2 regions of the Pseudomonas paeninsulae genome follow, and region 2 is predicted to be linked to the other one. Evidence: predicted binding sites of a transcription regulator. Region 2 holds the regulator's gene; the other holds the start of a gene.

Region 1 (15,372 bases), 2.4 Mb from region 2:
TTGCCAACGACCACGTCGAGGGCGAACGGCGCGTCTCGCTGACCGCCATGTTGCTGGTGACCTTTGGTGTCGGTGCCAGTATCGGCCCACTGTTGGCCGGTGTGTTGATGCGCTTTTGGGGCGCCAATATGCTCTATGCCTTCGTCAGTTGCTCGGCCTTGATCCTGATCTGGCGGGTGCGCCCGGATAACATCACCCACCTGCACCAGGTCGACGATGCCCCGCTGCACCACATCGCGATGCCGGACAACATGACCAGTTCGCCCCTGGTTGCCGCCCTTGACCCGCGGGTCGACGAGCAGGTCGTGCAGGATCAGATGCTCGATGGCAGCGCCGCCGATATGGCCGCCGCCGGAGCGGTTGATCCGGCTGAGCAGATGCCGCGGCCGTGACGCCTTTACTCAGCGTGATCATCCCGGCTCGCAATGAGGCTGCGGCTCTACCCTGGCTGCTGGCGGATCTGGCTCCGTTGCGCGCGGCGGGAGCGGAGCTGATTGTGGTGGATGGCGGCAGCCGCGACGCGACAGCTGAGTTGGCGGTGGCGCAGGCCGATAAGGTGCTCGAGACGAGCGCGGGGCGCGCCCTGCAACTGAATGCTGGCGCCGCTGTCGCACGGGCGGATTATCTGTGGTTCGTGCATGCCGATACCCGGGTCAGTGCTGCGTCCATCCAGCGATTGCTTGCCGTGTTGGCTGAGCGGCCGATCTGGGGGCGTTTTGATGTGCGTTTGTCGGGCAGTGGCCTGGCACTACGTTTGATCGGTACGATGATCAACCTGCGTTCGCGCTTGACCGGTGTGGCGACGGGCGACCAGGGAATCTTCGTCGCCCGTGAGTCGTTTGAGGCGCTGGGCGGTTACGCGGAGATCCCGCTGATGGAAGATATCGAGCTCAGCGGGCGCTTGAAACGGCGGGTGCGCCCGCGCTGCTTGCGTCCTGCGCTGTCAACTTCTAGCAGGCGCTGGGAGCGCGATGGTATTTGGCGTACCGTGTTGCTCATGTGGCGCTTGCGGCTGGCCTACTCTTGTGGCGCCAGCCCGGATCAGTTGGCGCGGCGGTATCACCGAGGGCCACCGCTATGAATCTGTCGATTTCTTTGCACATGCTGGCGCGTGCACCTGTGCCGGGGCGGGTGAAAACCCGGCTGATTCCTGTTCTGGGTGAAGAAGGCGCGTGTGACCTGCAGCGGTTATTACTCGAACGGGCCTTGCAGCTTCCGGCGGAAGGGTTCACTCAGCGGTTCTTGTGGCTGGACGACAGTCCGGATGCGCAGCTGCAGGTACTCGCCGAGCAGTTGAACTGGACGCTGGTTGAGCAGCCCGCCGGCGATCTGGGTGAGCGCATGCGATGCATAGCGACCTTGGGGCTGGCGGAAAGCGATGCCGTGGTGTTGATCGGCAACGATTGCCCGGCGCTGGATGGCGAGTACCTCAGTGGTGCTTGCGAGGCATTGCACGGGCAGCCAGTCGTGCTGGGGCCGGCCGAGGATGGAGGTTACGTCCTGCTCGGCTTGCGCCGCGTCGATCCCTTGCTGTTTCACGCCATGCCCTGGGGAACCGATCAGGTCTTGAGCATGACCTGCGAGCGCCTGCAGCAGTTGGACTGGCGTCATCAGCTGTTGCCGGCGTTGTGGGATGTCGATCGCCCGGAAGACCTGCCACGGCTGGCGGCGCTGGGGATCCGGGTCGACGTCTGACAACTGTCCGACGGCTTATTGCTCAGCCTGGCAATTGGCGTCGGAGGTCTTGAGCCCGTGCCCGGGAACCCGACTTGCGGCGCGGCTTCGGCGAAGACGGCGGGTAATCCCCGATAAGACCCTGACAGCCTCTCCGGGAGTAGCCGTTTGTCGGCTGGAGCGGGCCGCGTAGGTCGGGCCGCACAGATTGAATTCCGCCAGGCCCGGCAGTTCGTCCCTCGGCACAACCTACGGGTCAATTGCGCTTGCTCGGCAGGCTGCTAGAACAAGCCATCGCTGTCGAAGCGGCGTGCATCACGCTGCAGTTGGTAGACGAAGCGCTCGACCTGGCGTTGCTCCAGGCCGTTCAGGCGATGAAAGCGCACGCCGGCAAAGGTCGTGTCGAGTGTCTCTTCATACTGCACATGGCGCAGTTCCACGGCAATGGTCAGCGCGCCGAAGGGCAGTTGAGCAGTAAAGCTTTCATAAACCTGGCCAGAGTGCAGGCTGCTGGCGATATTGCCCGGCAAGCGTACTTTGCAGCCGGTGGCGGAAATATCCAGCAGTTGTCCCGTTATGGGGCTGCGCAACTTGGCGCCGGCCAGTTCGATCTTGACCGGTTCTATTTGCTTGAGTGGCACTCTGTAAGCATTGCGGCGCTGGTGATAGTGCACTTCTTCAGGCATCGGGCTGAAGTAGCAGCGTGCACCCTGGTACTCGGCTATCTGTACAGGCTGCAGGCACTCCCAGGCCACGCGCACACCTTCATGGAAGGCTTCGATGCGAAAAGGTTCGCCGTTCTGCAGGAAGCGCTCGCCATCGTTGGGGATCATCTCGTCGAGAGTCAGACGGTTTTTATCGCGTTCGACTTCAATCAGATAGCTCTGGAAACGTTGGCTGCGTTCGTGGAAGGTGATCACCAGCGGGTCGTGGTTCTGTTGTAGTTGGCGCAGATTAGCCACGATTTCCACGGGGGCTTTGAGAACCACCGGTGGTTGCGGGCCATCGTCCTCGATAAAGGGGTTGGACACGGTCCAGAACTCTCCAGGCAGATACAGTGACAATAGAATGCTGCCATTATGCCAGCGTTTTTCCAGTGTCTTATTATAAGTGTTCAGGCCTGACTGAGCGGGCGCTGCTGACCGGCTCTAGCGGTGCTGCCGCGGCTGTCATAGAGGCTGGGGGTTTCGCCACCGCGGAGAATGCCGAGGATGCTGCTTGTCGATGCTTGGTTGGAGCGAATCAAGCGACCGTTGCGTAAATTGGCAGCTTGGCAGCATTCGAGCAGGGCGTGCAGTTGGTCGCCGCGCTCAAGGAGTTCGGCGCCTTGACTAGAGCGTTCGGCAAGGGCTTGCAGCCCTGAGTTGTCGGCGCTCAATTGTAGGCTGAGCAGCAGTTGGCTGCGCGCCTGACCGTGTTGATCGAGCAACGCTAGCAGTGGTTGCTTAGTTTCCAAAATACTTTGCAAACGAACCAGGTCGCGCTCGCCGAGGGCCTGGAATTCGTTATCGATCAGTTCGAGCAGTTGCTCGGCGCTGCCGATATCGTCGTTGAAAAGCTTAAGCAGGGTTGTATCGTGCATCGCAGGCTCTCAGATGTTTGCGGGCCGTAGCAGCGCCACTGCACTGTAAGGCTAACACCCCGGCGCTGCCCTAGCGCTGCTGGGATTCGAAGTCGAGCAGTTTGCTGGCAACGCGTTGGCTGTCGACTTGGTAACTGCCGTCAAGGATCGCTTGTTTGAGCTGGGCAACGCGCTCTTTATTGACGGTTGGCTGGTCAGCCAATTTTTCGCTGATCTTTTGCAGCTGTTGCGCTTCGCGGCTGAACTGCACCGACTCGCCGCTCTTGCTGGCGTCTGCCGGCTGGGCCTGAGTTGGTGGCGGGCTGGTCGGTTTGTCGCTGATGGCTTCATTCCGGCCACCAGGCTGAGCGCCGCCCACACGCCCTGAATTGGCAGGAGTGGGGGCATTGTTTAGCCGGTTGAAGTCGATGACCATGATGTAAAACCTCGAACAGTATTTGGACGCTTGCCTAGTTTCTCGGCCATGCCGGGCAAAACTTTAGAGAAAAAAACGGTGTTTCAACCGACAGTTTAAACGCAGCGTGATAAATCGTCAGCCAGTCTGTTTGGCTAGAGCCGCTCTAGAAGATGCGAGAGTCGTGCCTACATGGCTACTTCAACTTGGCCAGGTCCTATTACCCGTGCTTTGACTATACGTTTCGAGCGTTGGTTGCGCACACTGATCTGTTTGCCGATGGCCCCGTCGGATAGGGCTTCGCCCGGTGTGCGCACGCTCATGCCGCCACTGCGTGCGCTGATCACCACCTGCTCGCCTTTGCGAATGGCCTCGGCTTGCTCGACATGCGCCGGCGCCACTACCTGATCGGGTTGCAACGGGCGCGTCAGTTTTTTGCCAACAACCTGCTTGAGGCTGGTCAGATAACCTTGGTTGAGTAGGCCGACATCGCGCTCCATCAGGCTCACATCCATGTCTGACAGAACGGTCTCACGCTTGAGTGGGCGGATGGCGGTGACCACGTCACGGTACAGCCTGACTTCTCCGGGAACGAAAACCGTCCAAGGTGAACTGCCATCGCAGCGCACCCGCATGGTGACACGCCCGATCGGTTGGGCAGGGCTTTCCAGACTGATCGTCAATTCCTTGTCGCACAGGGGCAGGCGTAAGCGTGGATCGATACGGTTGATTTCAACCTCATGCCGGCCTTGAATTTCGCTGCGCTGCAGGTAGTCGACCACCGTTAGCTCAAGAAAACTCTGGGTGGCGCCGATAAGCTGTTCAGGCAAGGTTACTGCGGCAGGTGCCACGGAGCTGTAGCCGAGCGCGAGCAAAGCAGGTAAAACTGCCAGCCAAAGGCGGCCTTTTGCCGGCAGGTATTGATACCTGCTCCGGTCGAAGTGTCGAAAAATTGTCGTTTCTGCGTTCATGCAGAGTGATTAGCAAGGCGCGTGCCGCCTGCTACACGAAGCACAATGTGCGCTACTCAAATATAGGGGTTGGGGCATGGCCGGTGTAATGGATTCGGTTAACCAGCGCACGCAGTTGGTTGGGCAGAATCGTTTGGAACTGCTGCTGTTTCGTCTTGATGGCGGGCAGCTTTATGGCATCAACGTATTCAAGGTGAAGGAGGTGCTGCAGTGCCCCAAGCTCACCATCATGCCCAGATCCAGCCCCGTCGTACGGGGGGTGGCGAGTATTCGGGGGGGCACCATTCCTATCCTCGACCTGTCCATGGCTACCGGGCGGCCGCCTTTGCAGGATCTAAAGAACAGCTTCGTCATCATCACCGAATACAACACCAAGATTCAGGGCTTTCTAGTGCATTCGGTCGAGCGCATCGTCAACATGAACTGGGAGGAGATCCATCCGCCACCCAAGGGCGCGGGGCGAGATCACTACCTCACTGCCGTGACCCGTCTCGACAATGAGTTGGTGGAAATTCTCGACGTGGAGAAAATCCTCGCCGAGGTGTCGCCGACGTCTGAGGTGATTTCTGCCGGTGTTGTGGATGCTGAAACCCAAAGCAAGGCGCTCAGCAAGCACGTGCTGATCGTCGATGACTCATCGGTGGCACGCAAGCAGGTGATTCGTTGCCTACAAACCGTTGGGGTGGAGGTCACGGCGCTGAACGATGGTCGGCAAGCCCTGGATTACCTGCGTAACATGGCAGACGAGGGCAGGCATCCCGACCAGGAGTTGCTGATGCTGATTTCCGATATCGAGATGCCGGAAATGGACGGTTATACCCTGACCGCAGAGATCCGCAGTGATGTGCGTATGCAGAAGTTGCACATCCTCCTGCATACTTCGCTTTCCGGGGTGTTCAATCAGGCCATGGTGAAGAAGGTTGGCGCCAATGACTTTCTTCCTAAGTTTCGTCCTGATGATCTGGCATCGCGGGTGGTGGCGCGCATCAATGAGGTCGATCAGGCCTAGTGAACACTGGGCGAACGCCTGCTGGGGGTTGTCTCGCGCTCGCAGAATCGCAGGCTGTGCCGGCTACCGGGCTTGGCTTTTTTCAAGCGTAAATGAGTTGTTGAGCCTGTTTTTAACACCGTATCTCCGAATGCAGCATTGTTGCTTCGGTCTGAAGATAAGGCAGCGGGTACATCTTTCAGTGCAACACTTTGATTGGCGAGGCCTGGCTAGTGTCTTCAGGTAATTTGGATTTTGAGCAGTTCCGGACGTTCCTGGAAAAGGCCTGTGGCATTTTGCTGGGTAGCAATAAGCAGTACCTGGTATCCAGCCGGCTGAACAAGTTGCAGGAACAGCACGGGATCAAGACTCTCGGGGAATTGGTGCAGCGCATGCAAAGCCAGCCGCGTAGCGGTTTGCGTGAGCAGGTGGTGGATGCCATGACCACCAATGAAACCCTGTGGTTTCGTGATACCTATCCCTTCGAGGTACTGAAGAGGCGGGTCTTGCCCGAGATGATCAAGGCGGCTCCGGGCCAGCGTATGCGCATTTGGTCTGCGGCCTGTTCTTCGGGGCAGGAGCCGTATTCCCTGTCGATGAGTATCGACGAGTTCGAGAAAACCAATATCGGCCAACTCAAGGCAGGCGTACAAATTGTTGCCACCGATCTTTCGCCGTCGATGTTGGCCAATTGCAAATCCGGCGAGTACGACAGCCTGGCAATGGGGCGGGGCCTGTCGCAAGAACGCTTGCAGCGTTATTTCGATCCGAAAGCGCCGGGACGATGGGTGGTCAAGCCGTCGATCAAGAGTCGCGTCGAATTTCGTCCGCTGAACCTGATGGACAGTTATGCCAGCCTGGGCAAGTTCGACATCGTGTTTTGCCGCAATGTGTTGATCTATTTTTCCGCCGAGATGAAGAAAGACATCCTCACGCGCATGCATGCCATGTTGAAGCCGGGTGGCTACCTGTTCCTCGGCGCGTCGGAGGCACTCAACGGCCTGCCGGATCGTTATCAGATGGTGCAATGCAGCCCGGGGATCATCTACAAGGTCAAGTAAGCCGGTTGCACAGGGTTGCACTGTATAAAGAAGCGGGAGGCCAGTGGCCTCCCGTTTTTGTTAGTCGATAAGCCCCCGTTGCGACGATTGCCTCCGTCGCCAGGCGGGACGCGCGCGCCACACTGATACAGGAAATGCCGCAAGCCCGTCGGCGGCTCCTTGGATGGGGATTCAAGAATGACCCTAATCAGTATTTGTCATACGAAGCGGCAAAACCCCGACCCGCTTGCCGGATTGTTTGCCATGAGGCGGAAAAGTCTTGCCGCTCGGCCTATTAAGATGCCTTGAATATTTAATAAGTTATTGAAATATAACATAAAAAATAAATGGCACGACCTTTGCTAAGTGTCTTGTACGGAAAACAGGTAAGCCCAACGGCAAAGGTTCCTGATCATGAGTATCAGCTTCGACAGCGCACTAGGCATCCACGAACGGGCACTCGGCTTTCGCGCCGATCGTGCCGAGGTATTGGCCAATAACATAGCCAACGCCGATACGCCCAACTACAAGGCGCGCGATCTGGATTTTGCTTCGGTGCTGGCCGAGCAGAGTGCCAATGCCCAGCGTGGTTCGGCCGGCCTGGCCCGTACCAACAGCCGGCACATCGCCGCCGAGGGCATGGCCATGGGCAATGCCAGCCTGGCCTACCGCATCCCTTCGCACCCATCGATCGATCAGAACACCGTCGACGTGCAGGTGGAACAGACCACTTACGCGGAAAACGCGGTGAACTTCCAAGCCAGCTTCACCTTTCTCAACAGCAAATTCAAAGGGCTGGTCAGCGCCCTGCGCGGCGATTAAAGGAGCCCGAAGCCATGTCATTAGCCAGTGTTTTCAATATCGCCGGAACCGGCATGAGTGCCCAGAGCACTCGTCTGAATACCATTTCCAGCAACATCGCCAATGCCGAGTCGGTGTCGTCGAGCGTCGATCAGACCTATCGCGCACGCCATCCGGTATTTGCCACCATGTTCCAGCAGTCCATGGGCGATGGCAGTGGTTCGTTGTTCGCCGAGCAGGATCAGGCCGGCAGCGGCGTGCAGGTGCTGGGTATCGTCGAGGATCAGAGCGATCTGAAGCCGCGCTACGAGCCGAACCATCCGGCGGCCGATGAAGGCGGCTATGTGTACTACCCCAACGTCAATGTGGTCGAGGAAATGGCCGACATGATTTCTGCCAGCCGGGCGTTCCAGACCAACGTCGAGATGATGAACACGGCCAAACAAATGTTGCAGCGCGTACTGACCCTGGGTCAGTAAATCGCAGGAAGGGGATAAGGCATGAGCACTGTAAATGGCGTCAGTTCGACACTCGATCAATACCAGATCAAGAGTGACACCACGGCCAATAAAGAATTGGGTAAGAACGAATTTCTCAACTTGTTGGTGGCGCAACTGAATAACCAGAACCCCCTGGAGCCGCAGAGTAATGGCGAGTTCATTGCCCAGCTAGCCCAATTCAGCCAGGTAGAAGGCATCGAGAAGCTCAATACCAGCATGGGTTCTCTGTTGTCTGGCTATCAATCTTCCCAGGCGCTGCAGGCCTCCTCCCTGGTCGGGCGCAAGGTGATCATTCCGACCGACCAGGCGGTGGTCGATACCAGCGAGAGCTTCAAGGCCAGCATGGTCCTGCCGACCAGCAGCAGCAACGTCTACGTCAATGTCTACGACAACTCGGGGGCGGTGGTGAGCCGAATCAATATGGGCGAGCAGGCCGCCGGCAATGTCAGCTTTATCTGGGACGGCAAAGATGCCAGCGGCAAACAGTTGCCGCCCGGTACCTACAAGTTCGAGGCGCAGGCCACCTACGAAGGCGAGACCCAGGCGCTTTACACCATGCTCCCGGCCAACGTCGACAGTGTGGTGTTGGGCGGCAGCGAATTGATGCTCAACCTGGCGGGGCTTGGCAGTGTGCCGCTCTCCCAGGTGCAGGTTATCGGTCAATAATTTCAAGGTTTTAATCGCCGGCTATACCGGCAAAGGAGACTTCCATGGCGTTCAATATCGGTCTTAGCGGCCTGCGCGCTGCGACCAGCGATCTCAACGTGACCGGCAACAACATCGCCAACGCCGGTACGGCCGGCTTCAAGCAGTCGCGTGCGGAGTTTTCCGATGTCTATGCGGCTTCGGTGAACGGTTCCGGTAAGAATGCGCTGGGTAGCGGCGTACTCCTGAGCAACGTCTCGCAGCTGTTCAACCAGGGTAATGTCAACTACACGCAAAATGCCCTGGACCTGGCGATCAATGGCAACGGTTTCTTTCAGACCAGCAACAACGGCGAAGTTAGCTACACCCGTGCCGGCTATTTCGGTACCGACCGTGAGGGCTTCATGGTCAATAATTTCGGTTACAAGCTGCAGGGCTACGCCGTCGATGGCAACGGTAACCTGCAGAATGGCGTGATCAATGATCTGCGCATCGAAACCGCGAGCCAGGCGCCGCGGTCAACTACCGACTTGGATCAGGTGTTCAATCTCAACTCGACCAATGCGGTACCCAGCAATACACCATTCGACCCAGGCGATCCGACCACGTACAACTCGTCGACTTCGACCAATATCTATGACAGTCAGGGCAATGCCCACTCCTTGACACAGTACTTCGTCAAGTCCGACGCTAATGATTGGACGATGAATGTGTTGGTCGATGGGCGTAATCCTAATGTGCCGACTTCGACTACACCATTCGCCACCACTCTGAATTTTACGGCTTCCGGTCAGTTGAACCTGGCGGGTCTGGCATCCACAGATTTAACCGTGAATGCCAACGGCACTTTGGATTTGACCAATTGGGTGCCGGCCGCTCCGGACAGCTCCATACCGCCGGTCTGGAGTGCCAACGGTACCAATACCCCCGCCGTGCCGATCAATATCGATCTGCGTCAGGCTACTCAGTTCGCCAGCTCCTTCGCGGTCAACAGCGTCAGTCAGGATGGCTACACCACGGGCCAGCTGGCAGGTCTTGAGATCGACGACACCGGGGTGATTTTCGCCCGCTACACCAACGGTCAATCCAAGGCACAAGGACAGGTGATTCTGGCCAGCTTCGCCAACGTGCAGGGCCTGACCCCGGTAGGTAAAACCGCCTGGGTGCAGTCCTTCGCCTCCGGTGAGCCGGTGGTTGGTACGCCGCGCAGCGGTACCCTGGGCGCTTTGCAGTCCGGTGCCCTGGAAGACTCCAACGTCGAACTGTCCGACCAGTTGGTCAACCTGATCGTCGCCCAGCGCAACTACCAGGCCAACGCCAAGACCATCGAGACCGAAAGCTCGATTACCCAGACCATCATCAACCTGCGCTGATCGGGCGCGGCTGCGCAGGCGCTGGAGTTCTCGGGTTATATCCCGCTCGTTGTGATGGGTATCGCTGCGCTCAACGCCATCCTACAGGTCAACGCGGTCAGGTTTTTGTAGGATGGGTTGAGCGCAGCGATACCCATCGAGGTTCAGGCGGATCGCCACTCAATCCGCCTGATTGGAGCGGCGACAGCGCCTCTGTCCGGCAGGCAGTGGCTTTGCCGCCAGCGGCAATAATTCGCCGACTCGATCTTGAAAGGCTCCTTGTGGGGCCTTTTCTGTATGTTAAAATCCATATATTTCAATGCCCTATGATTATTTGTCGAGAATGGCACGACGCTTGCTCTATTACCTTATATAGAGCAGCGGGCGTCACGCCTACCTCGGAGGATAACCATGGACAAGATGCTGTACGTCTCCATGACTGGAGCCCATAACAACAGCCTGGCCCAGAGTGCCCACGCCAACAACCTGGCGAATATCTCGACCAACGGCTTTCGCCGCGACTTCGAGCAGGCGCGCTCGATGCAGGTCTTCGGCGACACACTCCCGGCGCGGGTCTATGCCATGACCGAGCGCCCCGGTACCGACTTCACTCCAGGGTCAATGCAGGAAACCGGCCGCGACCTGGATGTGGCAATTGGCGGTCGCGGTTGGCTGGCCGTGCAGGCGGCCGACGGCAGCGAGGCCTATGTGCGTACTGCCAGCCTGAATATTGACGCTCTTGGCGTGTTGCGTACCGGCAACGGTTTGCCGGTGATGGGCAATGGTGGGCCGATTGCCGTGCCGCCGGAGCAGAAAATCGAAATTGGCCAGGACGGCACCATCAGCATTCGTGCCCTCGGTGAGGGACCTAGCGTGCTCGCCGAGGTCGATCGGCTGAAGCTGGTCAATCCCGATCTCAAGCAGATGGAGAAGGGCAGCGACGGCCTGATTCGCTTCAAGGGTACCGGGCCGGTGCAGGCGGATGCCAGCGTGCAGGTGACCTCCGGCTTTCTCGAGTCGAGCAACGTCAATGCGGTAGAAGAGATGACCGCAATCCTCTCCCTGTCCCGCCAGTTCGAGCTGCAAGTCAAGATGATGCGCACCGCCGAAGACAATTCAGCCGCTGTGGCGCGGGTTTTGCAAATTAGCTAATTACCAGCACGCAGCGCCTTGATAATGGCGCTCGAGGAGAATCTATATGCTTCCGGCACTGTGGGTCAGCAAGACCGGTCTGTCCGCTCAGGACATGAACCTGACCACCATTTCCAACAACCTGGCCAACGTCTCGACCACGGGTTTCAAACGCGATCGGGCCGAGTTCGAGGATCTGCTGTATCAGATCCGCCGTCAGCCAGGTGGCCAGTCCAGCCAGGACAGCCAGCTGCCGTCCGGTTTGCAGCTGGGTACCGGTGTGCGGGTGGTCGGCACGCAGAAGATCTTCACCGCCGGCAGCCTGCAAACCACCGAGCAACCCCTGGACATGGCGGTCAACGGCCGTGGTTTCTTCCAGGTGTTGATGCCCGATGGCACGGTGTCCTATACCCGTGATGGCAGCTTTCACCTGAATTCGGACGGCCAGGTCGTCACCTCCAACGGGTATGCCTTGGAGCCGGCGATTGTTCTGCCCAATGAAGTGCGCACCTTCACCGTTGGCGAAGACGGTACGGTTTCGGTGACCACCGACGGCAGTCCGCAGCCGCAGATCGTCGGCAATTTGCAGACCGCCGACTTCATCAATCCGGCGGGCCTGGAAGCGATCGGCAACAACCTGTTCCTGGAAACCGCCGCCAGCGGTGCGCCACAGGTCGGCACGCCGGGCCTCAACGGCTTGGGTACCACCCTGCAGAACACCCTGGAAAACTCCAACGTCAGCGTGGTCGAGGAGTTGGTGAACATGATCACTACCCAGCGCGCCTACGAGATGAACTCGAAAGTCATCTCCACCGCCGATCAGATGCTGGCCTTCGTTTCGCAGAATCTTTAATGCCTGATGCTGGGCGTTAGCCCGGCTCTGGCTCGATATAAAAAGCGGTGAGGTAGTGGTTATGAACCGGCTGGTAATAGTGCTCTCGATGCTGGGTCTTGCGCTTCTGGGTGGCTGCGTCTCGCCGCCAGCGAAGCCCAACGACCCGTATTACGCGCCGGTGCTGCCGCGCACACCGTTGCCGGCGGAGCTGAACAATGGTTCGATTTATCAGGCTGGCTTCGAGAACAATCTGTTCGGTGACCGCAAGGCCTACCGCGTCGGCGACATCATCACCATCACCCTTAACGAACGCACCCAGGCCAGCAAGAATGCCGGCTCGCAGATCCAGAAGGACAGCAGCGCCGACATCGGCCTGACCTCGCTGCTCGGTGGCGCGGTATCGGCGGCCAATCCGTTTTCCGACAATAAGTTGTCGCTGGGCGCCGAGTACAGCGCGAGCCGCGACACCCAGGGCAGTAGTAAGGCCGCACAAAGCAACAGCCTGAGTGGTTCGATCACGGTAACCGTGGCCGAGGTGCTACCCAATGGCATTCTGGCCGTGCGTGGCGAGAAGTGGATGACCCTCAACGCCGGCGATGAGCTGGTGCGTATCGCCGGCCTGGTGCGTGCCGACGATATCGCCACGGACAACACGGTGGCCTCGACCCGCATCGCCGACGCCCGCATCACTTATTCAGGCACCGGCTCCTTCGCCGAAGCCAGTCAGCCGGGTTGGCTCGATCGGTTTTTCATCAGCCCGCTGTGGCCGTTTTGAACAGGATGACGCCGATGACAACCGTAGGAGCGGGCCATGCCCGCGAAAACGTCCGTGTGGCGTGTAGCAAGATCGCCGGCATGACCCGCTCCTGCGTCTTGCTGCTGTGCATCCTGCTGTGCCTGCCGGCGCAAGCTGAGCGGCTTAAGGACCTGGCCAGCATCCAGGGTGTGCGCAGTAACCAGTTGATTGGCTACGGCCTGGTGGTTGGCCTCAATGGTAGCGGCGACCAGACCACCCAGACGCCGTTCACCGTGCAGACCTTCAACAACATGATGGCGCAGTTCGGCATCAAGGTCCCGCAAGGTGGCAATGTCCAACTGAAGAACGTCGCGGCGGTGTCCATCCATGCCGACTTGCCCGCGTTCGCCCGGCCGGGGCAGACCATCGATATCACCGTTTCCTCTATCGGCAACGCCAAGAGCCTGCGCGGTGGCAGCTTGCTGATGGCGCCGCTCAAGGGTATCGACGGTAATGTCTACGCCATCGCCCAGGGTAATCTGGTCGTCGGCGGCTTCGATGCCGAAGGCGGCGACGGTTCGCGGATTACCGTCAATGTACCCTCGGCGGGGCGTATTCCTGGCGGCGCATCGGTCGAGCGCTCGGTGCCCAGCGGTTTCAATCAGGGCAATACCCTGACGCTCAACCTCAATCGTCCGGACTACACCACCGCGAAGAATATCGTCGACCAGATCAACGACTTGCTCGGCCCTGGTGTCGCCCAGGCGCTTGACGGCGGTTCGATCCGCGTCAGTGCGCCGCTGGATGCGAATCAGCGCGTGGATTACCTGTCGATTCTGGAGAACCTCGAAGTGGAAGTCGGTCAGGCGGTGGCCAAGATCATCATCAATGCACGCACCGGCACCATCGTCATTGGCCAGAACGTGCGCGTACAGCCGGCCGCCGTAACCCACGGCAGCCTGACGGTAACCATCACCGAAGACCCTATTGTCAGTCAGCCGGAAGCCTTATCCGGTGGGCAGACCGCGGTAGTGCCACGCTCGCGAGTCAATGCCGACCAAGAAGCCAAGCCGATGTTCAAGTTCGGCCCCGGCACCACTCTGGATGAAATTGTCCGGGCGGTTAACCAGGTGGGCGCATCGCCCTCCGACCTGATGGCCATCCTGGAGGCGCTCAAGCAAGCCGGCGCCTTGCAGGCTGACCTGATTGTCATTTGAGGTATAGGTTATGGATTCTCGACTCTCGGCCGGTTTGCTCGGCAGCGTTAACACCAACAGCCCGCTGGACAGCGGCGCCTTCACCGACCTGAACCGCCTCAACCAGTTCAAGCTCGGTGGTGACAGCGAAAAGAACATTCGCAAGGTGGCGCAAGAGTTCGAGTCGCTGTTTCTCAATGAAATGCTCAAAGCCATGCGTTCGGCCAACGAAGTGTTCGCCGAAGGCAATTTCATGAACAGCAACGAGAGCAAGACCTACCAGGACATGCACGACCAGCAACTGTCGGTGACCCTGTCGAATAATCAGAATGGTATCGGCCTGGCCGACGTGCTGGTGCGGCAGATGTCGCAGCTCAAGGACGCCGGCAGCCGGCCCAATCCTTTCGCCCAGGTCGATCAGCCCGTGCCGAGTGCGCCGAGCAAGCCGTTGGCCAAGGTCGACAGCAGCCGCGACGACTCATCCTTGCTCAACCAGCGGCGGCTGTCGCTGCCGGGCAGGCTGAGCGACCGGATGATGGTGGGCATCGTGCCTACGGCTGGCGCGGTAACTGCACAGCCTCTGGCGCAGAACGACTGGATGGCGGCCAAGGCGTTTGCCGCTCCCGCCGACAAGGCCCTGAGCCTGAATGGCGCAGATGCCATCAGCGGTCGGCGTTTAGCCCAGGTACCGGGCAAGACAGCCTTTGCGTCGAAGGACGAATTCATCGCGGCCATGCTGCCAATGGCCGAGCAGGCCGCCGAGAAGATCGGCGTCGATGCGCGCTACCTGGTGGCCCAGGCTGCTCTGGAAACCGGTTGGGGCAAGTCGATCATTCGCCAGCAGGACGGCACCAGCAGCCACAACCTGTTCGGCATCAAGAGCCACAACAGCTGGGATGGCGAGTCGGCGCGGGTGATGACCACCGAATACCAGGGCGGTAAGGCCGTCAAAGAGGCTGCATCCTTCCGCGCCTATGATTCTTATGCCCATAGCTTCGAAGATTATGTGAGTTTTTTGCAGAGCAACGGCCGCTACGAGAAAGCCCTCGATGCCACGCAGAACCCTGAGCAATTCGCCCGTGAGCTGCAGAAGGCCGGTTACGCCACCGACCCGCAGTACGCCCGCAAGGTGGCGCAGATCGCCCGGCAGATGTCGACCTACCAAGCGATCGCTTCCAGCGACACAGCGCCGACCCGGGGATGAATTGAGCCATGGCTGACTTACTGAGTATTGGCCTGTCCGGGTTGTCGGCGAACAAGACGTCGCTGTCAGTCACCGGCCATAACATCACCAACGTCAACACCCCGGGGTTTTCTCGCCAGGATGCAGTGCAGGCCACGCGTAACCCGCAGTTCAGTGGCGCCGGCTATATAGGCTCGGGCACCACCCTGGTGGATATCCGGCGTACTTACAGTGAGTTTCTGACCACGCAGGTGCGCAGCAGTACTGCCCTCAGCTCCGATGTCGAGGCCTATAGAGGCCAGATCGAACAGCTCGACTCGCTGTTGGCCGGCACCACCACCGGC
Region 2 (15,372 bases):
CGGCGACGTCACCCTGGCCATCGGCAACCCTTTCGGCGTCGGCCAGACCGTGACCATGGGCATCATCAGCGCCACCGGGCGCAACCAGCTGGGCCTCAACACCTACGAAGACTTCATCCAGACCGATGCGGCGATCAACCCGGGTAACTCGGGCGGCGCGCTGGTCGATGCCCACGGCAACCTGGTCGGGATCAACACCGCGATCTTCTCCAAGTCCGGTGGCTCGCAAGGCATTGGTTTCGCCATCCCGGTGAAACTGGCGCTGGAAGTGATGCAGGCGATCATCGAGCAAGGTCAGGTGATTCGCGGCTGGCTGGGCATCGAAGTGCAACCGCTGACCCCGGAGCTGGCGGAGTCCTTCGGCCTAGAAGGTCGCCCGGGCATCGTTGTCGCCGGCATCTACCGCGATGGCCCGGCGCAGAAGGCCGGCCTGCAACCCGGCGATCTGATCCTCAACATCGACGGCGAAGCAGCCAGTGACGGCCGCCGCTCGATGAACCAGGTGGCCCGCACCAAGCCCGGCGGAAAGATCCGCATCGAGATCCTGCGCAACGGCGAACGACAGGAACTGAGCGCCGAAATAGGCGTACGCCCACCCGTGAAGGAAGGTTGACAGTCATCCTGCCGCTCAGTTTATCCCGCGGCGTGGCAACCTCTAACCTGCAGCCTGTTCGCCTCGCGAAGATGCAACTCGAATAGGCAGACCGCCCAACCCTCCTGCGCAGGGCGGGCTTTAGCCCACCAGCCAGGCTGACCGTCCCGGTGAGCGAAGGCGGATTGCCGCCCAGCCCTCCCTATCTTCAGCTACAGGCTTGCAAGCGCATCCAGCAACGCTTGGTTCTGCTCCGGCGCGCCAATGCTGATGCGCAGGAACTGGGCGATTCGCGCCTGTTTGAAGTGACGCACGATCACGCCCTGCTCACGCAAGCCGGCCGCCAAAGTGGCCGCATCCTTGTGCGAGTGACGGGCAAAGACGAAATTCGCCGCCGAAGGCAACACCTCGAAACCCAGCGCCTGCAGGCCAGCCACGGTGACTTCACGGCTCTCGATGACCTGCTGACAGGTCGCCTCGAAATACTCACGATCATCAAAAGCAGCGGCAGCACCGGCAATCGCTATGCGATCCAGGGGATAGGAGTTGAAGCTGTTCTTGATCCGCTCCAGCGCCTCGATCAGGTCCGGGTGACCCACTGCCAGACCGACGCGCAGGCCGGCCAGAGAGCGCGACTTGGACAAGGTCTGGGTCACTAGCAGGTTCGGATACTGGTCGACCAGGCTGATCGCCGTTGCACCGCCGAAATCGATATAGGCCTCGTCGACCAACACCACGCTGTCGGGATTGTTCTTGAGCAATTGTTCGATGGTATCCAGAGCCAACAGGCAGCCGGTTGGCGCATTGGGGTTGGGAAAGACGATGCCGCCGTTGGGCCGAGCGTAGTCCTCGAGCCGAATCTGGAACTGCTCGTCCAGCGCGATCACCTCGGCCTTGATGCCGTAGAGACCGCAGTAGACCGGGTAGAAGCTGTAGCTGATATCCGGAAACAGCAACGGCTTGTCGTGCTGAAACAGGCCATGGAAGGCATGCGCCAGAACCTCGTCGGAACCGTTGCCGAGGAACACCTGGCGGGTCTGCACGCCGTAGTAGTCGGCCACCGCCTGCTTCAGGCGCTCGCCATTCGGGTCCGGGTACAGACGCAGGTTGTCGTTGAGCTCGGCCTGCATCGCCGCAATCGCCTTGGGCGACGGTCCGTAGGGATTTTCATTGGTATTGAGTTTGACCAGCTTGGCCAGTTTCGGCTGTTCACCTGGCACATAGGGCACCAGGTCTTTGACGAAGGGGCTCCAGAATTTGCTCATCTGCCCTTCTCTCCTCGAATTTGTTGCGTTGGCGATGGGTATCGCTGCGCTCAACCCATCCTACGGTGGCGTCGTTAGCCCTTGATGCGGTACTCGGCACTGCGCGCGTGGGCTGTCAGCGACTCGCCACGAGCCAGCACCGAAGCAGTCTTGCCCAGTTCGGACGCACCCTGCGCCGAACACTGGATGATCGAGGAACGCTTCTGGAAGTCGTATACCCCCAGCGGCGAGGAGAAGCGCGCGGTGCCGGAGGTCGGCAGCACGTGGTTCGGCCCAGCGCAGTAGTCGCCCAGCGCCTCCGCGGTGTAACGGCCCATGAAGATCGCGCCGGCATGACGGATCTGTGGCAGATACTGCTCGGGCTCGGCGACGGACAACTCCAGGTGTTCCGGGGCGATGCGGTTGGCCACCTCGATGGCCTGGACCATGTCGACCACCTGGATCAACGCGCCGCGGGCCTCGAGGGATGTGCGGATGATATCGGCACGCTCCATGGTCGGCAGCAGCCTGGCGATGCTCTCGGCCACGCGATCGAGAAAGGCCGCATCCGGGCTGACCAGGATCGATTGCGCGTCCTCATCGTGCTCGGCCTGGGAGAACAGGTCCATGGCGATCCAGTCCGGATCGGTCTGGCCGTCACAGACCACCAGAATTTCCGACGGCCCGGCAATCATGTCGATACCGACCTTGCCAAATACGTGGCGCTTGGCGGTAGCCACATAGATGTTGCCGGGGCCGACGATCTTGTCCACCGGCGGCACGCTCTCGGTGCCATAGGCCAATGCCGCCACGGCCTGGGCACCACCGATGGTGAACACCCGGTCGACCCCGGCGATGCAGGCCGCGGCCAGCACCAGTTCGTTGATCTCACCACGCGGGGTCGGTACCACCATCACCACTTCCGGCACGCCGGCGACTTTGGCCGGAATGGCGTTCATCAGCACCGAGGACGGATAGGAGGCCTTACCGCCCGGCACATAGAGGCCGGCACGATCCAGCGGGGTGATTTTCTGGCCAAGCACGGTGCCGTCGGCCTCGGTGTAGCTCCAGGAATCCTGCACCTGCTTCTCGTGGTAGCTGCGCACGCGCTCGGCGGCAAGTTCCAGTGCCTGGCGCTGCACCGGGGTGATACGGGTCAAGGCCAATTCCAGACGCTCGCGCGGCAGGATCAGGTCGGCCATCGAGGCGACTTCGAGGTCGTCGAACTTCTGGGTGAACTCGACCAATGCCGCGTCGCCACGCTCGCGCACGGCCTTGATGATCTCCAGCACACGCTGGTTGACCGCATCGTCCGAGACACTTTCCCAGCTGAGCAGATGATCCAGATGACGGGCAAAGTCCTGGTCGGCAGCGTTGAGTCGGCGGATGGCGATAGCAGCAGTCATAGCGGGCCTCATGATTGGCAAATGCTCGGGCGTCGACAGGCTACCAAGCCCACCGCATGGACGCCCGAGAAATTGGCTATGACATGGATAGGCGGCCGAAAATCGCTCCTGCATATTCGGCATTTCCGCCGTCCTTGGCGGTCACGCGGCGCAATGCCGCAAAGGTATTAGCTGGGGTGTCGTGCCTCTACGGCTTCGCGCAGGGTATCGATCAGTTCCTGGATGCGCGCGTGCTGCATCCTCATCGAAGCCTTGTTGACGATCAGCCGTGAACTGATGTGGGCGATCAGCTCCTGGGCTTCCAGGCCGTTGGCGCGCAGGGTATTGCCGGTATCGACCACGTCGATGATCTTGTCGGCCAGCCCCACCAGCGGCGCCAACTCCATCGAGCCGTAAAGCTTGATGATATCGACCTGACGGCCCTGCTCGGCGTAGTAACGCTTGGCCACGTTGACGAACTTGGTGGCCACACGTAGCCGGCCTTTCGGCTCGGACGCGCCAACGGCGCCGGCGGTCATCAGCTTGCACAGCGCAATGCGCAGATCCAGCGGCTCATACAGGCCCTGGCCGCCGTACTCGAGCAACACGTCCTTGCCGGCCACGCCGAGATCCGCGGCACCATGCTCGACATAGGTCGGCACATCGGTGGCGCGCACGATCAGCAGACGCACATCCGCCTGGGTGGTGGGGATGATCAGCTTGCGGCTTTTATCCGGATTCTCGGTCGGCACAATGCCTGCCGCGGCGAGCAGCGGCAGGGTGTCGTCGAGGATGCGGCCTTTGGACAGCGCAATGGTCAGCATGAAGCAAATTTCCTTTGGAACTGGACCAGACCAGCCCTTGCGGGCTGGCTATGGGACATCGCTGCGCTCAGCAACAACCTAACCCGGCACACGGCGAATTTTAGCGCCGAGCATCTGTAGTTTTTCCTCGATGCACTCGTAACCACGGTCGATATGGTAGATGCGGTCGATCAGGGTATCGCCGTCGGCGACCAGTGCGGCGATGACCAGGCTGGCCGAGGCACGCAGGTCGGTGGCCATGACCGGGGCGCCCTTGAGCTTGTCGACACCGGTGACGATGGCGGTATTGCCCTCGACCATGATCTGCGCACCCATGCGAGTCATTTCATAGACGTGCATGAAGCGGTTTTCGAACACGGTTTCGATCACCGTACCGGTCCCTTCGGCAATCGCGTTGAGGGCAATGAACTGCGCCTGCATATCGGTGGGGAACGCCGGATAGGGCGCGGTGCGCAGGTTGACGGCTTTCGGCCGCTTGCCTTTCATGTCCAGTTCGATCCAGTCGGCACCGGTGGTGACTTCCGCACCGGCTTCCTGCAGCTTGGACAGTACAGCTTCCAGGGCGGTGGGATCGGTATCTTTCAGTTTGACCCGGCCGCCTGTCGCCGCTGCCGCCACCAGGTAGGTGCCGGTTTCGATACGGTCGGGCATCACACTGAAACGGGCACCGCCGAGACGCTCGACGCCATCGATGGTGATGGTGTCGGTGCCGGCACCGGAAATCTTCGCCCCCATGGCGATCAGGCAGTTAGCCAGATCCACCACTTCCGGCTCGCGCGCGGCGTTTTCCAGCACGCTGCGGCCTTTGGCTAGAGTCGCGGCCATCATGATGTTTTCGGTACCGGTCACGCTCACGGTATCGAAGAAGAAGTGCGCACCGCGCAGACCGCCCTCGGGCGCCTTGGCCTTGATATAGCCAGCTTCCACATTGATGATCGCGCCCATCGCTTCGAGGCCGCGGATGTGCAGGTCGACCGGCCGCGAACCAATCGCGCAACCGCCAGGTAGGGCGACTTCGGCCTCACCGAAACGTGCCACCAGCGGCCCGAGCACCAGGATCGAGGCGCGCATGGTCTTGACCAGCTCGTAGGGGGCGATCAGCGTCTTGATCGCCCGCGCGTCGACTTCGACACTGAGTTTCTCGTCGATGATCGGCTCGATGCCCATGCGCCCGAACAACTCGATCATGGTGGTGATGTCGTGCAAGTGCGGCAGGTTGCAGATGGTCACCGGCGCATCGCCGAGCAGAGTGGCGGCAAGAATCGGCAGGGCGGAGTTCTTCGCCCCGGAAATGCGGATCTCGCCATTCAGGCGCACACCGCCGGTAATAATCAGTTTGTCCATGACTCTCTCGATTTAGGAGCGCGCGGCCCAATCGGCACGGCTGAAGAATTTCATGCTCACCGCATGGATACTGCCATCGGCAATCCACGGATTGAGGTGAGCGTAGACCTGCTGTTGACGCTTGACCGGGCCCAAGCCAGCCAACTCATCACTAATCAGGTTCAGCTGGAAGTTACAGCCTTCGCCTTCAACTTCCACCTGGGTGTCCGGCAGTTTGGCCTCCAGGAGGCTTTTCACTTCTAAGGCCTGCATGCTCAACCTCGATCAACACATTGATTAACGACAGCAGAGTCTGGGGAGCTGGAGGGCTTTTGCGCAGTAGCACAGCGACAAGCCCGACAGACTACAAAGCTCGCGGTCGCGCATCATACAAAAAAAGCCACGCGCCTGCGAACCCCGCGCGGGGGTTGTCCCGACCGCGAGCCGGGCTCAGGCTTCCAGCGGCAGCACATCCAGCAGCCCGGAGACACTGGCGATCTCGCGCATTTCCTCGGGCATGCTGCGCACCACCAGGCTTTTACCTGCAGCCTGGGCATCACGCATGAACGCCAGCAACAGCGACAGACCCACGCTGCTGGACTTCTCCACAGAGGCACAGTCGATCACGCAGCGAGCCGCCTGACTGGCGGTAATCAGCCGTCCGCCCTGCTCGCGCAAGGCCGGGCCACCGAGATAATCGAGCACGCCCGAAAGCTGAAACAGTCCGGACGATTGTTCGACGATGGCAGCCTTGCTCACGATTCACCCGCAGACTGACGGGCCTTGGCTACGGTATTGGCCCAGCTGTCGATGACCTTGTCCAGGTCATTACCGTGGTTCTGCATGGACTGGGCGAACTGATCGCGAAACAGCTTGCCGACGTTGATGCCATTGATGATCAGGTTGCGCATCTTCCAGCCGTCATCCTGCTTGACCATGGTGTAGGACAGCGGATAGAGGGTGCCATTACCGTCCTTGATCTCCATGTGCACCGAAGCGCGCTGCGGACTCTGCTTGCCGCTGGATGGCAGCACGCGAATATCCTGATTGTTGTATTCGAGCAGGGCGTTGCCATAAAACTGCATCAGACTGCGCTTGAAGTTTTCCTGAAAGCGCTGCATCTGCTCAGGCGTGGCCTGGCGCGAGTAGCGCACGGTCATCACTCCACGGGAAATGCCGTCAACATCCACCACCGGACCGAGAATATCGTTCAGCGATGCATAAAAAGCCGCTGGATCGCTGCGGTATTTGTCTTTATTGAGCTTCAGGTCTTCCAGCAGCGTGGTCGTGGTTTGCTCCACCACCTGATGGGCACTCGGCGCGGCGACAGCCAGCAGCGGCATGGCCGCCAGCAGAGCGAACAGACTGTTACGCAGGGTCTTGAGCATAGTGGGAGCCCTCATTAATTAGCCTCGTCTTTATTGACCGAGTTGAGCAGGAATTTACCGATCAGGTCCTCCAGCACCAACGAAGACTGGGTGTCGTAGATGGTACCGCCATCGACGAGCACCTCTTCATCACCGCCAACGCTGATGCCGATGTACTTCTCACCGAGCAAACCGGCGGTCAGGATCGAAGCAGTCGAATCGGTGGGCAGGTTGTCCACGCTGTCATCCAGCAAGAGGGTGACGCGCCCGGTGTAGCTGTCGCGATCCAGATCGATTGCGGTCACTTTACCGATGGTCACCCCAGCCATGGTCACCTTGGACCGTATCGTTAGACCGGCGATATTCTCAAAGTGCGCATAGACTTTGTAAGTATCGCTGCTACCTACCGTCAGACCACTGACGCGCAACGCCAGCAGCAGCAGGGCCAATAACCCGGCCAACAGGAACAGGCCGACACCAATCTCCAGTGTGCGGTTTTGCATCAGAAGTCTCCAAACATCAAAGTGGTCAGAATAAAGTCCAGCCCCAACACGGCGAGCGAGGCGTAAACCACTGTTTTTGTGGTGGCGCGACTGATGCCTTCCGAGGTCGGCTCACAGTCATAGCCCTGAAAAACGGCAATCCAGGTAACGACAAAGCCAAAAACGATGCTTTTGATCACACCATTGAGCACATCTTCACGAAACGAAACACTGTTCTGCATGTTGGCCCAGAACGAACCCTCATAAACGCCGAGCCAGTCGACGGCGACCATCGCCCCACCCCAGATACCGACCACGCTGAAAATCACCGCGAGCAACGGCATCGAGATGAAACCGGCCCACAGACGCGGCGCAACGATGTACTTGAGCGGATCGACACCGATCATTTCCAGGCTGGACAATTGCTCGGTGGATTTCATGTTGCCGATTTCCGCTGTCAATGCGGATCCCGCGCGCCCAGCGAACAACAAGGCGGTGACCACGGGGCCGAGTTCGCGCAGCAAGGTCAGGGCGACCATCTGCCCAACCGCCTGTTCCGAACCGTAGTCAGACAGGATATTGAAACCCTGCAACGACAAGACCATGCCGATAAAAACCCCCGACACGACGATGATCGCCAGGGACATCACGCCTACCGAGTACAACTGTTTTATCAGCAACTGCAGCGGACTGCCGGCAGAACTGCGACCGAACAGCGCACGCACCAGAAACACCGTCGCACGCCCAAGCGTGGCAACCGCATCGATGCCGGCGCGACCCAACAGGCGGATCCGTTCGAGCGTAGATGTCTTGTGCATCAGTGCCCCCCCAATAAATCGTCGCGGTAGTCTGCCGCCGGAAAGTGAAACGGCACCGGCCCGTCTGGAATGCCTTGCATGAACTGGCGAACGCGAGGGTCATCCGAGTTCATCAACTCGTCCGGCGTGCCCTGACCGAGCACCTTGGTGTCGCCCACCAGGTAGATGTAATCGGCAATGCTGGCGGTTTCCGCCAGGTCATGGGACACCACGATGCTGGTAATACCCAAGGCATCGCTGAGCAAACGAATCAAGCGCACCAGCACCCCCATGGCAATCGGATCCTGGCCAACGAAAGGCTCGTCGTACATCAGTATCTGGGGATCGAGGGCAATCGCCCGCGCCAGCGCTACGCGGCGCTTCATGCCACCGGACAACTCATCCGGCATCAATTCCAGCGCACCGCGCAGACCCACGGCCTGCAGCTTCATCAGGACAATGTCACGGATCATTTCGTCAGGCAGCTGGGTGTGCACACGCAGCGGAAAGGCGACGTTCTCGAACACATCCAGGTCGGTGAATAGCGCGCCGCTCTGGAACAGCACGCCCATCTGCTTGCGCATGTCGAACAGCTCGCTGCGCGAGAGGTTCGGCAAGTTCAGCCCATTGACCCACACCTCCCCCTTGCTCGGCCTGAGCTGCGCACCGATCAGGCGCAACAGCGTGGTCTTGCCACAGCCGGAAGGCCCCATGATGCCGGTGACCTTGCCACGCGGGATGCGAATGTCTATATCTTTGAAAATGTCCCGGTCGCCCCGCTGAAAACTGAGGTTTTTCAGCTCGACCGCATATTGCTGCTCGGCACTCATCTCGACTCCTTGGATGCAGCCTCCCTGACAGACGCCCGCCAGCGCTGCGAAGACACTGCAGTTGCCGGACCGGCCGAAAATGGCCGAGCACTATAACATTGCCGAATTAGCCTGCCCAAGATCGAACATTTGTTTACAAACCACCGAACCCATAATTGAACACTTGCCTGCACGCGGCCGCCAAAAGCGCTCAAGTCCGGCCGCCGAACGATTCAAAGGTGAGCGCACGAAACTTTCCCGCTATAATCGCCGCCTTTTACTCGATATGCCTATAAAGACGCCATGAGCCAGTCCAACGAGCTGATCAAGTCCGCACAACGCACCATTCGCCTGGAACTCGAGGCGATTGAAGAGCTGCTGCCACGTATCGACAGCAATTTTATTCGCGCCTGCGAACTCATTCTGGCCAGCAAGGGCCGCGTGGTGGTGGTCGGTATGGGCAAGTCAGGGCATATCGGCAACAAGATTGCCGCCACCCTGGCCAGCACCGGCACCACCGCATTTTTCGTTCATCCGGCCGAAGCCAGCCATGGCGACATGGGCATGATCACCCGCGACGACGTAGTGCTGGCCCTGTCCAACTCGGGCTCGACGGCGGAAATCATCACCCTGCTGCCGCTGATCAAGCGCCTCGGCATCACCCTTATCAGCATGACCGGCAACCCGGACTCGCCGCTGGCCAAGGCCGCCGAAGTCAACCTGGACGCCCGCGTATCCCAGGAAGCCTGCCCACTCAACCTGGCGCCGACCTCGTCCACCACCGCCTCCCTGGTCCTCGGCGACGCCCTGGCCATTGCCCTACTGGAAGCCCGCGGCTTTACCGCCGAAGATTTTGCCTTCTCCCACCCCGGCGGCGCCCTTGGCCGACGCCTGCTGCTAAAAGTGGAGAACGTCATGCATGCCGGTTCCAGCCTGCCTAGCGTGCAGCGCGGCACCTCGCTGCGTGACGCCCTGCTGGAAATGACCAAGAAAGGCCTGGGCATGACCGTAGTAGTCGAGGGCGACGGACGCCTGGCTGGGGTCTTCACCGATGGCGATCTGCGCCGCACCCTGGATCGCGGCATCGATGTGCGTCAGTCGAGGATCGATGACGTGATGACCGTGCACGGCAAAACCGCCCGCGCGGAGATGCTCGCCGCCGAAGCACTGAAAATCATGGAAGACCACAAGATCAGCGGACTGGTAGTGGTCGACAGCGACGACCGCCCGGTCGGCGCCCTGAATATGCACGACCTGCTACGCGCCGGAGTAATGTGATGCCCCCTGATGCGATCAACCCTGACCTGCAACAACGCGCCCAGGCAGTCAAACTGGCGATTTTCGATGTCGACGGCGTGCTCACCGACGGCAAGCTCTACTTCCTGGTCGACGGTAGCGAGTTCAAGACGTTCAACACCCTCGACGGCCACGGCATCAAGATGCTGATCGCTTCGGGCGTGCGCACCGCCATAATCAGCGGACGCACGACTCCGGTAGTCGAACGCCGGGCAAAAAATCTGGGCATCCAGCACCTGTACCAGGGCCGCGAAGACAAGCTTGTCGTCCTGGATGAGCTGCTCGGCGAACTCGGCCTAAGCTATGAGCAAGTCGCCTATTTGGGTGACGACCTGCCGGACCTGCCGGTGATCCGCCGGGTTGGCCTGGGCATGGCGGTCGCCAGCGCAGACGCGTTTGTGCGCCAGCATGCCCATGGCGTGACCCAGGCCCGCGGCGGCGAAGGCGCAGCCCGCGAATTCTGCGAGCTGATCATGCGCGCCCAAGGCAGCCTCGACGCCGCCCAAGCCGCCTACCTGTAGAGCCCACTATGCTGCGCAAATTGCTGACACCCGTCCTTTACACGTTCGCGGCCGCACTGCTTGCCGCCGTAGGCTACTGGAACATCAACCCCGACAGTTTCTCCGAGCAGCCGGTACGAGCCAGCGACGAAAACGCCATCGACTTCTATGTGGTCAATGCCACTACCGTGCAATACCAGGCCGACGGCAAGCTGCATTACCAGATGACCAGCGACAAGCTGGAGCACATCAAGAGCAGCGACATCACCCTGCTGACCAGCCCCTTCCTGCACCTGTATCGCGGCACCGAACTACCCTGGAAGGTGAGTAGCGAGCGCGCCGAAGTGGCGCCGCAAGGCAAGGAAGTGGAATTGATCGACAACGTCCGCGTCGAACGCACCGATGCCAAGGGCCGCCCAACTATCCTGACCACCAGCCGCCTGACCGTATTTCCGGATAAGGAATATGCGCAGACCCAGCAAGCCGTTAGAATCGTCGCGGCCAATGGAGTGACCACGGCACAAGGAATGAAAGCGTATTTGAATGACGGCAGGATGCTCCTGCTGTCCAACGTAAGAGGCCAGCATGAGGTTCGTTAAAACCTTCCCCTTTTTGCTCAGCTTGAGCGTCGCGCTCGGAAGCGCGTGCGCTTGGGCGCTGCCCACTGACCGTGAGCAACCGATTCGCGTACAGGCCGACAGTGCCGAACTCGATGATCGACAAGGCGTCGCGGTCTATCGCGGCGACGTGATCATCACCCAGGGCACCCTGAAGATCACCGGCGACACCGTGACCATCACCCAGAACGCCCAGGGCGACATCGAAATTTTCACCTCGGTCGGCAAACCCGCCTATTACGAGCAGAAACCATCTGCGGACAAGCAGATCGTCAAAGCCTACGGCCTGACCATCCAGTATTTCGCCGCCAATGAGCGCATCGTGCTGATCGACCAGGCCAAGGTGATCCAGGAAGGCAATACCTTCGAGGGCGAGAAAATCATCTATGACACCCGCCGCCAGATCGTCAATGCCGGGCGTGCCACCGGCACCAACATCACTACGCCGCGCCCACGCATCGACATGGTGATCCAGCCGAAGAACCCACCAGCCGAACAGCAGGCACAGTAGCAATGGCCACTTTGACAGCCCAGCACCTGGCCAAGAGCTACAAAGGCCGCCAAGTCGTGCGCGACGTCAGCCTGAGCATCGACAGCGGGCAGATCGTTGGCCTGCTCGGCCCCAACGGCGCGGGCAAGACCACCTGTTTCTACATGGTCGTCGGCCTGGTGCAGGCCGATCAGGGCCGCATACTGATCGACGACCTCGACGTCAGCCACCTGCCGATGCACGGCCGCGCCCGCGCCGGTATCGGTTACTTGCCGCAAGAAGCCTCGATTTTTCGCAAGCTCAGCGTGGCCGACAACATCATGGCCATCCTCGAGACCCGCAAGGAGCTGGATCGGGCCAGTCGTCGCAAAGAATTGGAAAGCCTGCTGCAGGAATTCCATATCAGCCACATCCGCGACAACCTCGGCATGAGCCTGTCTGGTGGTGAACGCCGTCGCGTGGAAATCGCCCGCGCCCTGGCCAGCGCACCAAAATTCATCCTGCTCGACGAACCCTTCGCCGGAGTCGACCCGATCTCGGTCGGCGACATCAAGCAGATTATCCACCACCTCAAGGCCAAGGGAATCGGCGTACTGATCACCGACCACAATGTCCGCGAGACCCTGGATATCTGTGAAACAGCCTACATCGTCAGCGACGGCCAACTGATTGCCGAAGGCGATGCCGATGCTATTCTGGCCAACCAACTGGTCAAAGACGTTTACCTGGGGCACGAGTTCCGCCTGTAACAGCGGTTTTCCTCAACCGAACAGCAGCCAGAGCTAGGCAAACCACTGCAGATCAGGCATATAATTTGCTTCCTTGTGGCGCTACGGCGCCCTGTAGTGGATTGCGCACAGACGCCGGCAAATAAGGTCTGCAATGAAACCATCGCTAGTCCTGAGAATGGGCCAGCAGCTGACGATGACCCCGCAGCTGCAACAGGCTATTCGCCTACTCCAATTGTCTACCCTAGATCTGCAGCAAGAGATCCAGGAGGCCCTGGAGTCCAACCCGATGCTCGAGCGCGAAGAAGACGGTGACGACTTCGACAACGCGAACCCCTTGGCCGACGGCGCCGAAAACCCGGCGCCCGCCCCTCAGCAGGAAGAGTCCTACCAGGACAACAACCACCAGGAAACCCCACAGACCGTGGACAACCTGGAAGAGGGCGAATGGAACGAACGTATCCCCAACGAGCTGCCGGTCGACACCGCGTGGGAAGACGTCTATCAGACCAGCGCCAGCAGCCTGCCGAGCAACGACGATGACGAGTGGGACTTCACTACTCGCACTTCGGCTGGCGAAAGCCTGCAGAGTCACCTGCTCTGGCAGCTCAATCTGGCGCCGATGTCCGACAAGGATCGGCTGATCGGGGTCACCCTGATCGACTGCATCAACTATCAGGGGTACCTGGAAGAAAGCCTCGAGGAAGTCGTCGCAGCCTTCGACCCGGACCTGGACATCGAGCTCGACGAAGTGGAAGCCGTACTGCACCGCATCCAGCAGTTCGAGCCAGCCGGCATTGCCGCCCGCGACCTGCGCGAGTGCCTGCTCCTGCAACTGCGCCAGCTTCCAGCCAAGACACCCTGGCTGACCGAGACTCAACGCCTGGCCAACGACTACCTCGACCTGCTCGGCAGTCGTGACTACAGCCAGCTGATGCGCCGCATGAAGCTCAAGGAAGACGAGCTGCGCCAGGTCATCGAACTGATCCAGAGCCTCAATCCGCGCCCCGGCTCGCAGATCGAGTCGAGTGAGCCAGAATACGTGGTGCCTGACGTCATCGTGCGCAAGCACAACGAACGCTGGCTGGTAGAACTGAACCAGGAAGCCATGCCGCGCCTGCGGGTCAATGCGCAATACGCCGGTTTCGTCAAACGCGCCGACTCCAGCGCCGACAACACCTTCATGCGCAACCAGCTGCAGGAAGCGCGCTGGTTCATCAAGAGCCTGCAGAGTCGCAACGAAACCCTGATGAAGGTCGCCACCCAGATCGTCGAGCACCAGCGCGGCTTTCTCGACTACGGCGACGAGGCGATGAAGCCACTGGTCCTGCACGACATCGCCGAGGCGGTGGGCATGCATGAGTCGACCATTTCGCGGGTCACCACGCAAAAATTCATGCACACCCCACGTGGTATTTATGAGCTGAAATATTTCTTCTCCAGCCACGTCAGCACCTCCGAAGGCGGCGAATGCTCGTCGACGGCGATCCGCGCCATCATCAAAAAACTGGTCGCCGCGGAAAATGCAAAAAAGCCGTTGAGTGACAGCAAGATCGCTGGTTTACTGGAGGCACAGGGCATACAAGTAGCCCGCCGCACAGTCGCAAAATACCGTGAATCGCTTGGTATAGCGCCTTCTAGCGAGCGTAAGCGATTGATGTAAGGTGGCACTCGACGAAAGACCCACAAACAAGGCATACGTCATACCCGGCCTCGCTCTCGCGATAGCAGCCACACTGCCAAGACCCGAGCGACAGCGCCAGGTGTGACTTGCCAGCGTCTTTCACGCCAAAGTATTCCGGCGGCAGGCCCGGTAGCCTGCCTCTCATCCGCGGCAACAAGGAGAAACGGTATGCAAGTCAACATCAGTGGACATCAGCTGGATGTGACCGACGCCCTGCGCGACTATATCGACGAAAAACTCGGTCGATTGGAGCGCCACTTCGACAAGATCACCAACGTGCAAGTCACCATGGAGGTCGAGAAGCTCAAGCAGAAAATCGAAGCGACCCTGCATATCGCCGGCGGCGAAGTGGTCGCCAATGCCGAGCACGACGACATGTACGCAGCCATCGACCTACTGACCGACAAACTCGACCGCCAACTCATCAAGCACAAGGAAAAGCAGATCGACCGCCAGCAGGGCGCTATGGCCCGCTGAGATCGCCTCCCTCCTATGATCCGACTCGAAAATATCCTGACCCCCGGCCGTTCCCTGGTGAACGTGCCGGGAGGCAGTAAGAAACGCGTACTCGAACAGATAGCCAACCTGGTGGCACGCGAACTGCCCGACCTGGATGGCCAAGACATCTTCGAAAGCCTGATCGCCCGTGAAAAACTCGGCTCGACCGGTTTCGGTAATGGCATTGCCATTCCGCACTGTCGCCTGCCGGGCTGTAACGCACCGATCAGTGCGCTGTTGCGCCTGGATGCAGCGGTGGACTTCGACGCCATAGACGGCGCCCCGGTCGACCTGCTGTTCGTCCTGCTGGTACCGGAAGCGGCCACCGACGAACACTTGGAACTGCTGCGCCAGATTGCCAGCATGCTCGACCGCAGCGATGTGCGTGAGCGTTTGCGCCAAGCCCAGAGCAGCGACGCGCTGTATCAGGTCGTGGTGGACATACAAAGCCAACTCAACCGGGCCTGACCATGCGCTTGATCATCGTCAGCGGTCGCTCCGGCTCCGGCAAAAGCACCGCCCTCGACGTCCTTGAGGACAACGGCTTCTACTGCATCGATAACCTGCCGGCCGGCCTGCTCCCCGAACTGGCGGAGCGCACCCTGCAGGACACCGAACTGCTCCACCCACAAGTCGCCGTGTCGATCGACGCGCGCAACCTGCCCAGCCAGCTCAAGCGTTTCCCGGAAATCCTCGAAGAGGTCCGTGCGCGGCATATCAAGTGCGACGTGGTCTA

Evidence for each region. The regulator sigma-54, encoded in region 2, starts transcription at its own class of promoters, with help from an activator protein. The targets are predictions, from matches to a motif close to ANTGGCATNNANNTTGCTNT.
Region 1: the regulator sigma-54 is predicted to act here: its motif matches at 6,996-7,015, upstream of flgB (flagellar basal body rod protein FlgB).

Annotation. Positions count from the first base shown of each region.
Region 1 covers NZ_CP141799.1:1,763,780-1,779,151, forward strand. The annotation lists gene VCJ09_RS08185 (MFS transporter) at 1-392, shown strand, start outside; gene VCJ09_RS08190 (TIGR04283 family arsenosugar biosynthesis glycosyltransferase) at 389-1,081, shown strand; gene VCJ09_RS08195 (TIGR04282 family arsenosugar biosynthesis glycosyltransferase) at 1,078-1,695, shown strand; gene VCJ09_RS08200 (flagellar brake protein) at 1,956-2,738, opposite strand; gene VCJ09_RS08205 (flagella synthesis protein FlgN) at 2,789-3,256, opposite strand; gene flgM (flagellar biosynthesis anti-sigma factor FlgM) at 3,327-3,671, opposite strand; gene flgA (flagellar basal body P-ring formation chaperone FlgA) at 3,839-4,621, opposite strand; gene VCJ09_RS08220 (chemotaxis protein CheV) at 4,698-5,630, shown strand; gene cheR (protein-glutamate O-methyltransferase CheR) at 5,843-6,670, shown strand; gene flgB (flagellar basal body rod protein FlgB) at 7,064-7,471, shown strand; gene flgC (flagellar basal body rod protein FlgC) at 7,486-7,929, shown strand; gene flgD (flagellar hook assembly protein FlgD) at 7,951-8,616, shown strand; gene flgE (flagellar hook protein FlgE) at 8,661-9,968, shown strand; gene VCJ09_RS08250 (flagellar basal body rod protein FlgF) at 10,359-11,099, shown strand; gene flgG (flagellar basal-body rod protein FlgG) at 11,146-11,931, shown strand; gene flgH (flagellar basal body L-ring protein FlgH) at 11,993-12,688, shown strand; gene VCJ09_RS08265 (flagellar basal body P-ring protein FlgI) at 12,769-13,866, shown strand; gene flgJ (flagellar assembly peptidoglycan hydrolase FlgJ) at 13,877-15,049, shown strand; gene flgK (flagellar hook-associated protein FlgK) at 15,058-15,372, shown strand, end outside.
Region 2 covers NZ_CP141799.1:4,207,766-4,223,137, forward strand. The annotation lists gene algW (Do family serine endopeptidase AlgW) at 1-613, shown strand, start outside; gene hisC (histidinol-phosphate transaminase) at 805-1,857, opposite strand; gene hisD (histidinol dehydrogenase) at 1,932-3,242, opposite strand; gene hisG (ATP phosphoribosyltransferase) at 3,410-4,045, opposite strand; gene murA (UDP-N-acetylglucosamine 1-carboxyvinyltransferase) at 4,124-5,389, opposite strand; gene VCJ09_RS19435 (BolA family protein) at 5,402-5,641, opposite strand; gene VCJ09_RS19440 (STAS domain-containing protein) at 5,819-6,127, opposite strand; gene VCJ09_RS19445 (MlaC/ttg2D family ABC transporter substrate-binding protein) at 6,124-6,756, opposite strand; gene mlaD (outer membrane lipid asymmetry maintenance protein MlaD) at 6,771-7,238, opposite strand; gene mlaE (lipid asymmetry maintenance ABC transporter permease subunit MlaE) at 7,238-8,035, opposite strand; gene VCJ09_RS19460 (ATP-binding cassette domain-containing protein) at 8,035-8,844, opposite strand; gene VCJ09_RS19465 (KpsF/GutQ family sugar-phosphate isomerase) at 9,127-10,101, shown strand; gene VCJ09_RS19470 (KdsC family phosphatase) at 10,101-10,640, shown strand; gene lptC (LPS export ABC transporter periplasmic protein LptC) at 10,649-11,218, shown strand; gene lptA (lipopolysaccharide transport periplasmic protein LptA) at 11,205-11,747, shown strand; gene lptB (LPS export ABC transporter ATP-binding protein) at 11,750-12,475, shown strand; gene VCJ09_RS19490 (RNA polymerase factor sigma-54) at 12,609-14,117, shown strand; gene hpf (ribosome hibernation-promoting factor, HPF/YfiA family) at 14,307-14,615, shown strand; gene ptsN (PTS IIA-like nitrogen regulatory protein PtsN) at 14,631-15,104, shown strand; gene rapZ (RNase adapter RapZ) at 15,107-15,372, shown strand, end outside.